One region of the Microbacterium sufflavum genome, then DNA from elsewhere that is predicted to be linked to it. Evidence: predicted binding sites of a transcription regulator. Region 1 holds the regulator's gene; the other holds the start of a gene.
What was found. Region 1 encodes LexA, which represses DNA repair genes until DNA is damaged. Its sites were predicted from a motif close to TCGAACANNTGTTCGA; they were not measured.

Region 1 (4,674 bases):
GAGCGCCTTGACCGCGGAGTGCACGTTGCCGGACTCGTAGTCGAAGACCGCGACGCGGGGTGCCGCGCTCACAGGGCCCCCTTGGTGGACGGGATGCCGTCGACGAGCGGGTCGAGCGCCTTCGCCTGACGGAACGCGCGCGCGAAGGCCTTGTACTCCGCCTCGGCGATGTGGTGCGGGTCACGGCCGCCGAGCACGCGCACGTGCACCGTCAGCGCGGCGTTGAACGCGATGGCCTCGAAGGAGTGGCGCACGAGCGAGCCCGTGAAGTGCCCGCCGATGAGGTGCTGCTCGAAACCGACGGGCTCGCCCTCGTGCACGAGGTACGGACGACCGGAGATATCGACCACGGCCTGCGCCAGCGCCTCGTCGAGCGGCACGAGCGCATCGCCGTAGCGCGAGATGCCCGCCTTGTCGCCCAGGGCTTCCAGGATGGCCTGACCCAGCACGATCGAGACGTCTTCCACGGTGTGGTGAGCGTCGATGTGCGTGTCGCCGGAGGCGCGGACGGTGAGATCGGTCAGCGAGTGCTTCGCGAACGCCGTCAGCATGTGGTCGAAGAACGGCACCGAGGTGTCGATGCGGCTCACCCCGGTGCCGTCGAGGTTCAGCTCCAGCTCGACGGTCGACTCCGACGTGCTGCGCACACGACGCGCGGTGCGGGCGGGGTTCGCGGGGGTGGTCATGATGCCGATCCTATCGAGGCCAGGGCGTCCAGGAACGCGGTCGTCTCGGCCTCGGTGCCCGCGCTGACGCGGAGGTGGCCGGGGATGCCGACGTCGCGCACGAGCACGCCGCGGTCGTACAACTGCCGCCACGTGGCCTGCGGGTCGGCCACGCCACCGAACAGCACGAAGTTCGACCAGGACTCGTGGGGCGTGTACCCCAGTGCCTCCAGCGTCGCTGTGATGCGGTCGCGCTGCTCGACGATCTCCTCGACCATGCCGAGCATCACGTCGGCGTTGCGCAGCGCCGCCACCGCCGCGGCCTGCGTGAGCGCGCTCAGGTGATACGGCAGCCGCACGAGGCGGAGCGCGTCGATGAACGCGGGGTCTGCGGCCAGGTAGCCGACGCGCGCTCCGGCGAACGCGAAGGCCTTGCTCATGGTGCGCGACACAGCGAGCCGCGGACGGCCGTCGAGGAGCGTGAGCGCGGACGGCGCGTCATGCGGTGCGAACTCCTGATATGCCTCGTCGACGATCACGACGCCGCGCGCGGCCTCGTAGACCGCCGCGACGACGTCGAGCCCGAGCGGCGTACCGGTGGGGTTGTTGGGCGAGCACAAGATCACCACGTCGGGGTCGGCGGCGCGCACCTGTTCCGCGGCTTCCTCCGGGGTGATCGAGTAGTCGGGGTGCCGGGTGCCGGCGACCCACGACGCACCCGTGCCCTGCGCGATCAGCGGATACATCGAGTAGGTCGGAGCGAAGCCGAACGCCGTCCGCCCCGGTCCGCCGAACGCCTGCAGGATGTGCTGCAGCACCTCGTTCGAGCCGTTGCCCGCCCAGATCTGCTCGGCCGTGAGCCCGTGACCGAGGTAGTCCGCGAACGCCTCCCGCAGCGTGGTGAACTCCCGGTCGGGATAGCGGTTGACGTCGCGGATCGCCACGGCGATGTCGTCGAGGATGTCGCTGGCGACCTCGTCAGGAACGGGATGCGTGTTCTCGTTGACGTTGAGGGCGATCGGGAGCGGTGCCTGCGGTGCGCCGTACGGAGTGAGTCCGCGCAGATCGTCGCGCAGCGGGAGATCGTTGAGGGAGAGGGTCACCCTATCCATGTTAAGAGGACGAGGCGGCACCGACGGCCATGCGTCACTCCGCGTACTGCGCCGGGATCGCGAGCTCCTGACCGATCTGGATCTCTCCGCCGCGGAGCAGGTTCATGCGGCTGATGTCGCCGATCACGTCGCGCGGGTCGGCCTCGGGAGCGATCGAGCCGGCGATCGACCAGAGGGTGTCACCGGGCATGACCGTGATGGTCTCGACGGCGGCCACGGGCTTGTCGGCACCGGAGGCGATGGCGCTGCCGCCGCTGATCGCCGCGAAGGCGATGCCGACGGCGAGCGGGACGGACGCGACCGCGAGCAGCACACCGCGACCGCGAGCCGTGAGCCGGAGCCGCGTGGCCGGACGGGCCGTGGCGGAGATCGCGGTCGCGGTGCTGAGGCTGATGGTGCTCATGTCTGCTCCTTCACTGTCCCGGCGCCGCGAGGGCCCGGGGAGGTTGGCGTAGCGTTCGCATCCGCGACTCGGCCGGGAGCCGTGAATGCGAAGCTACGTTCCGAAGATATCTTCGAGTTCGAACATCTGTCAAGCTGTCTTCGAAACCCTGTCCACGAATCGTCCGACACGCTCGAACAGATCTTCCAGATCGGCGCGATTCTCGGATACGGTTTCGACAAGGACACCCCACCACGGGCCACCGACATTCGAAGAGCGACGTCGGATCTCACGCACTGAAGGAGCATCATGAGCGAGACCACAGCCCCGGAGTCGGAGGCGCCGCGGACCCGCCGTCGCAAGAGCCTCAGCCCCAAGCAGATGGCGATCCTGGAGGTCATCCAGGCCGCCATCGCCCAGAACGGCTACCCGCCGAGCATGCGCGAGATCGGCGACGCCGTCGGGCTCAAGTCGCTCTCCAGCGTCACGCACCAGCTCGGCCAGCTGGAGCTGAGCGGCTACCTGCGTCGAGACCCGGGCAAGACGCGCGCCATGGAGGTGCTGATCGACCTGCCCGGCACCGGCTCCGGCGCCGAGAACCCGGCCGATGTCACGACTCCCGTCGGCGACGCCGCGCTCGTGCCCCTCGTCGGCCGCATCGCCGCCGGCGTGCCCATCACCGCGGACCAGCAGGTCGAGGAGATCTTCCCGCTCCCCCGGCAGCTCGTCGGCAAGGGCGACCTGTTCATGCTCAAGGTCTCCGGCGAGTCGATGATCGACGCCGCCATCTGCGACGGCGACTGGGTCGTCGTCCGCTCGCAGCACGACGCCGAGAACGGCGAGATCGTCGCGGCGATGCTCGATGGCGAGGCCACCGTCAAGGTGCTCCGTCGCCGCGATGGACACACGTGGCTGCTGCCGCGGAACACCGCCTTCGAGCCCATCCTCGGCGACGAGGCCGTGGTGCTCGGCAAGGTCGTCGCGGTGCTGCGAGCCGTCTGACCCGGACACGACGAAGGCCCTCCCCGATCGCTCGGAGAGGGCCTTCGTCACATGATCAGACCGAGGCGCCCACCTCGGCGCGCACGCGGCGCGTGGCCTCGACGATGTTCCGCAGCGACGCGGTGGTCTCCTCGTAGCCGCGGGTCTTGAGGCCGCAGTCCGGGTTGACCCAGAGCTGCCGCGTGGGGATCTCCTCCACGGCGCGACGCAGCAGGGACTCCACCTCCTCCACCGCGGGAACCCGCGGGGAGTGGATGTCGTAGACGCCGGGGCCGATGCCGTGGTCGAACCCGGCCTCGGCGATGTCCGCGACGACCTCCATCCGGCTGCGGGCGGCCTCGATGGACGTGACGTCGGCGTCCAGCGCGCGGATCGCGTCGATCACGACACCGAACTCCGAGTAGCAGAGGTGCGTGTGCACCTGCGTGCCCGGTGCTGCCCCACCGGTCGCCAGACGGAACGACGCCACCGACCAGTCCAGGTAGGACGGCTGATCGGCCTTCTTCAGCGGCAGCAGCTCGCGCAGGGCCGGCTCGTCGACCTGGATCACGGCGATGCCCGCAGCCTCGAGGTCGGCGATCTCCTCGCGCAGCGCCAGCGCGACCTGGTTCGCGGTCTCCCCCAGCGGCTGGTCGTCGCGCACGAACGACCACGCGAGGATCGTCACCGGCCCCGTGAGCATGCCCTTGAGGTGCTTCGCGGTGAGCGACTGCGCGTATCCGGACCAGTCGACCGTGATCGGTGCCGGCCGGGAGACGTCGCCCCACAGGATCGACGGGCGTGTGGCGCGCGAGCCGTACGACTGCACCCACCCGTGCTCCGTGACCGCGAAGCCGTCGAGGTTCTCGGCGAAGTACTGCACCATGTCGTTGCGCTCCGGCTCCCCGTGCACCAGCACGTCGAGTCCGAGGTCCTCCTGCAGCGACACGACCGCGGCGATCTCCCGGCGCAGGAAGTCGTCGTAGTCGTCGCGGGGGATCTCACCGCGCGTGAACCGTGCCCGTGCGCGACGGATGTCGGCGGTCTGCGGGAACGACCCGATCGTCGTCAGGGGCAGGACCGGGAGGCCGAGGGCCTCCTGCGCACTCTCCCGCTCCTCGTAGGACACCCGCGAGAAGTCGGCGTCGACGAGCGCCCGCTCGCGCACCGCGCCGTCGCGCACGCCCGGCGCGTCCAGCCGGTCGCGCAGGGCCGCCGAGGCCTCGTCGAGCTCGGCGGCGATCGCCTCGGGACCCTGCGACAGCCCGCGGGCCAGAACACCGACCTGCTGCACCTTCTGATCGGCGAACGCCAGCCACGACACCAGGCGGGGGTCGAGCGAGGTCTCGTCGGCGACGTCGTGCGGCACGTGCAGCAGTGAGGTCGAGGTGGAGGCCGACACGGCCGCGGCCCCCAGGTCGCGCAGACGCTCGAGCGTGGCGAACGCCGCGGCCAGGTCGCCCCGCCAGATGTTGTGCCCGTCGATCACGCCGCCGACGAGCGTCTTGTCCGCGAGACCCTCCGCCGCGGACGG
Region 2 (4,674 bases), on a different contig from region 1:
TCACGGGCGCCGGCCGCACGCACCACGCCCTCGACCGCGGCGAACAGGGCTGCGCGTCCTGCCTCATCGGCGGGAGCGGCGGGACCGAGCTCCACCTCCCACTCACGCCACGCGCGGCGCGTGCCACGGCGGACGTCGGTCGCACGGACGCGATCGTCCACGAACTCCGCCACGACGCCGCGCGGCCCCGTGAGCAGGTAGGCCGTGCGGTCGTTCTCGATGCGCGCGAGGGGGGTCAGCGGCGCCGTCGTCCAGCCGGAGATCGCCTCGACGACCACGGCGGGAACGGTCTCGCCGGTGTCACCGAGCGGCCATCCCAGCTCCAGGCGTCCGTCGCCCTGCCGCGGCCCCTTCACGTGCCAGCCCTCGTCCGGGCCGCCCGTGCGGCGACGCAGCGCGACGCCCGAGCGCGCGAGGGCGCCGTCGTCGGTGTCGAGATAGTGCGCGTCCAGGGCACGGTGCTCACCGGACGACACGGCATCGACCCCCGGGATCGCCTCCCACCGCGGGAGCGGAGTGTCGTCGTCGACGTCGTACGTGCGCTCGACCTCGACCGTGCGGGAGGGCTCAGTCATCCTCGAGCGTGAGGTCTTCGAGCGACTCCTCGAACCAGTAGTCGACCTCGGTCGGGCCGTCGCCCTCGCCCGTGTTCTGCGGCTCGCCGCGGCGGTTGTACACCACCTGCGTCTCGCTGTAGGGGACGATCAGCTTGTCGTCCGCATCGCCGAGGGGGATGATCTGCCCGTCCAGCGGGCCGCCGTGGAGTCGTGCGAGTGCCATGTGCCCAGAGTAGACCCGACCTCCCCCATCCGCGCGGCGCCCGGCCGCTCAGCCGAGCAGGACACCGAGGACGGCTCCCGCGATCATCCACGGTCCGAACGCGATCCTGGTCGCCCGGTCGGCGCGCCGCAGCGCCATCAGCACGAGCGCGTACAGGGCTCCGAGGACGAATGCGGACGCCGCGCCGAGCGCGAGCGCCGTCCAGCCGTGCCACGCAAGCAGCAGCCCGATGACCGCCGCGAGCTTGACGTCTCCCCCGCCCATGCCGGCGCGACTGATCACGCGCAGCACCAGGTAGAAGCCACCGAGCAGGACGCCGCCGAGCAGGGCACGGATCATCGACTCGGGCCGACCCGTCGCGACGGCATCCCCGGTGACGAGCAGGAGCAGGGCGGCGAGCGTGGGCAGCACGATGCGGTTGGGGAGACGGTGCGTGCGTGCGTCGATCACGACCAGCCATCCGCCGATGCCGAGGAGGGCGCCGTGCACCAGGCCGATGAGGGCGAGTCGGAGATCCATCCGGGCAGGCTAGGCGAGCAGCATGCGCGCCGATGACCCCCTGTGGACAGGGTTTCGCGGATGTCCGATGTACGAATTAGCGTCGTTCACGTCACTTGCTTTATTCGTACATATCTTCGAGGATGGATGCATGGGGATCGGGCTCGATGCGATGACCGCGCTCTCTCCGACCAGCGACAACCGCGCCGGAGAGGTGCTGCGGCTGCGCCGCGAGATCAGCCGGATGCAGCGGCGGCGCAGCGAGCACACCCTGCTCCCCCTCGACCCCGCCTTCGCTGCGCTGCTGCCCGAGGAGGGACTCCAGACCGGCACCTCCTACACGGTCTCCCCCTCCCCGGCCCTCGTGCTGGCGCTGCTCAGTGCCGCCTCGGGCAAAGGGCACTGGTGCGCGGTGATCGGCATGCCGACCCTCGGGGTGGAGGCCGCCGCCGCCTACGGCATCGACCTGACCAGGCTCATCCTCGTCCCGTCTCCCGGAGACCGCTGGCTCGCAGTGACCTCCGCCCTCGCCGAAGTGGTGCCGCTGATCGTCGTCCAGCCGGAGTCGAGGGCCCGGGATGCGGATGTCGCACGGCTGAGTGCTCGACTGCGCGACCGCGGCTCCACCCTGCTGGTCGCCGAGGAACCGGGCGCGGGGCGGTGGGCGCAGAGCGAGGGCACCATCCGCCTGCACGACCCCGACTGGCACGGGCTCGGAGAGGGGTGGGGCCTGCTCTCCGATTGCACGGTGACGGTCACCGCCCGGACCAGGCACAGCCCGCGCGCCTCGAGTGTGCGGGTGCGGCTCCCCGGCGGACACGGTGCCGTCGAGACGGCGGTGGCCGAGCTGACCGCACTGCCCCCGCTCTCCGTCGAACCGGAGGCGTCGGGCACCTCCGCCCCGTCGGAGCTCCTCTTCTGGGCGGAGGCAGGATGAACGCTCCCCTCCGCGTCCTCGTGCTGTGGTTCCCGGACTGGCCCCTGCGGGCGGCCCTGGGTGGCGGGCAGCCGCATCCGCCCACGGCCCTGGTGCAGGCGAACACGGTCGTCGCGTGCACCGCCTCGGCCCGAGCGCACGGCGTCCGCATCGGCCAACGTCGCCGCGTCGCCCAGGGACTCCTCTCCTCGCTCCGGGTCCTCCCGCACGACCCGGGGAAGGACGAACGGGCCTTCGCCCCGGTGCTGCAGGTCATCGAGAGACACGCCCCCGGGGTCACGCTCCTGCGCCCGGGCCTCGCGATCCTGCGAGCCAGGGGCATCTCGCGCTACCACGGGGGCGAGGCGGAGGCGGCGGCGGCGCTCTCCGCGATCCTGGCCGACGCCGGCTACCCCGAGGTGCGCGTCGGGGTCGCCGACGGTCCCTTCACGGCCGAGATCGCCGCACGGGGAACGGCCCCCTGCACGGTCGTCCCGCCCGGCGCCTCCCGGGATTTCCTGGCACCGTACCCCGTCCAGGTGCTCCGCGACGAGCAGCTCAGCGGGCTCCTCCTGCGACTCGGGGTGCGCACCCTCGGCGCGTTCACCGCCCTCGACCCGCTCGATGTGCGCGACCGTTTCGGCGAACAGGGAGCCCGGATGCACGCCCTCGCCTCCGGCGCCGACTCCCGCCCGCTGACCCCGCGCCCGCCCGACCCCGAGCTGGCGCGGAGCATCGAGTTCGACACCCCCCTGGGCGGCGCCGACCAGGTGGCCTTCGCCGTGCGGCAGACGGCCGACGCCGTACTGCTCGCCCTCGCCGATGCCTCCGTCGTCTGCACCGAGGTGCGGATCGATCTGACGGACGATGGCGGCGAGGTCTTCTCCCGCACCTGGCTGCACCCGACGTGCTTCGACGCCTCCGACCTCGTCGACCGGGTGCGCTGGCAGCTGGAGTCCCTGGCGGCGCTGACCGCGAAGGAACCCGTGGACGAGGCGAGGGCGTTCGGCGGCATCGCGGCGGTCCGCATCCTCCCCGTCGCCGTGGACGACGCGGCACACCATCAGCCCGGCCTCTTCGGATCGGGCACCGACGAGCGCCTGCACCACGCGGTCTCCCGGGTGCAGACCATGCTCGGACATCAGGGCGTGGTCACGGCGGCCGTGTCGGGTGGGCGCTGGCTGGCCGACCGTCAGGTGCTCACCCCGTGGGGCGAACGAGTGGTGCCCCCGCGGGACCCCGGGTCGCCCTGGCCGGGCAGCCTCCCCGATCCGCTGCCGTCCGAGGTCTTCCGCCCTCCCCGCCCGGTCGGCGTCGTCGGGGTCGACGGGAGCGTCCTCACGGTGGACGACCGCGGGGCGCTGTCGAACGACCCCGCCCGCATCGACGGTGCCGGGGTGCAGGCCTGGGCGGGGCCGTGGCCGGTGCAGGAACGCCGGTGGGCTCCGGGGGGCGGCAAGCGGGGGCATCGGCTCCAGATCGTCGACGACCGCGACCGCGCCTGGCTCGTCTTCCACGCCGGCGAGCGCTGGTGGGCTGAAGGGAGGTATCGCTGATGGGATGGCACAACCCGCCGCTGAGCTGGGATCAACTGGAGCGCACCCTCAGCGGCGATCCGGCCCCGCCGTCCGCGACCCCCGGGCGACGAGCGGACCCCGGACCCGTGAGCCGACGCCGCAAGCGCCTCCCTCCCGCCCTGCCGAAGCGGCCGGAGGACGCCGTGCCCTATGCCGAGCTGCACGCGCACTCCTCCTACTCCTTCCTCGACGGCGCCTCCTCCCCCGAAGACCTTCTGGCCGAAGCCGAACGCCTGGGCCTGAGCGCACTCGCCCTCACGGACCACGACGGGTTCTACGGCGCCGCGCGCTTCGCCGAGCTCGCGGAGCACATGGAGGTGCAGCTGCAGACCGTGTTCGGAGCCGAACTGTCGCTCGACCTGCCGCTCGCCCCGCAGGGCGCCGCCGACCCGCCCGGCGAGCATCTGCTCGTGCTCGCCCGCGGCATGGAGGGCTACCACCGGCTGTCCGGGGCGATCACCGCCGCCCAGCTGCGGGGCGGGGAGAAGGGACGCCCCGTGTACGACCTCGACGACCTGGCCGCCCGCGCGGACGGACACTGGACGATCCTGACCGGCTGCCGCAAGGGCGCGGTCCGGCGAGGGCTCGACGCCGGCGACGCCGCCACCCCGCTCCGACGACTCGTCGACCTGTTCGGCAGCGACAGCGTGGCCGTCGAGCTCTTCGACCACGGAGAGCCCCTGGACACACGGCGCAACGACGCTCTCGCCGACCTCGCGCGGCGGATGCGCCTGCCGGTCGTGGCGACCAACAACGTGCACTACGCCAGGCCGATGCAGGCTCCCCTCGCGGAGGCCGTGGCCGCGGTCAGGGCGGTGCGCAGCATGGACGAGCTCGACGGCTGGCTGCCCGCGCACGGCGGAGCACACCTGCGCAGCGGGGCCGAGATGACGGCACGTTTCG

Region 2: a site for LexA is predicted at 1,404-1,419, ahead of imuA' (DnaE2-dependent mutagenesis accessory factor ImuA'). Genes of this name have one in related genera too.

The regions. Positions count from the first base shown of each region.
Region 1 covers NZ_JAHWXK010000003.1:35,727-40,400, forward strand. The annotation lists gene hisH (imidazole glycerol phosphate synthase subunit HisH) at 1-72, opposite strand, end outside; gene hisB (imidazoleglycerol-phosphate dehydratase HisB) at 69-686, opposite strand; gene KZC56_RS16295 (histidinol-phosphate transaminase) at 683-1,777, opposite strand; gene KZC56_RS16300 (LysM peptidoglycan-binding domain-containing protein) at 1,812-2,180, opposite strand; gene lexA (transcriptional repressor LexA) at 2,469-3,161, shown strand; gene metE (5-methyltetrahydropteroyltriglutamate--homocysteine S-methyltransferase) at 3,217-4,674, opposite strand, start outside.
Region 2 covers NZ_JAHWXK010000002.1:29,479-34,152, reverse strand. The annotation lists gene KZC56_RS14730 (CYTH domain-containing protein) at 1-575, opposite strand, end outside; gene KZC56_RS14725 (hypothetical protein) at 568-780, opposite strand; gene KZC56_RS14720 (prepilin peptidase) at 829-1,299, opposite strand; gene imuA' (DnaE2-dependent mutagenesis accessory factor ImuA') at 1,430-2,215, shown strand; gene KZC56_RS14710 (DNA polymerase Y family protein) at 2,212-3,750, shown strand; gene KZC56_RS14705 (error-prone DNA polymerase) at 3,750-4,674, shown strand, end outside.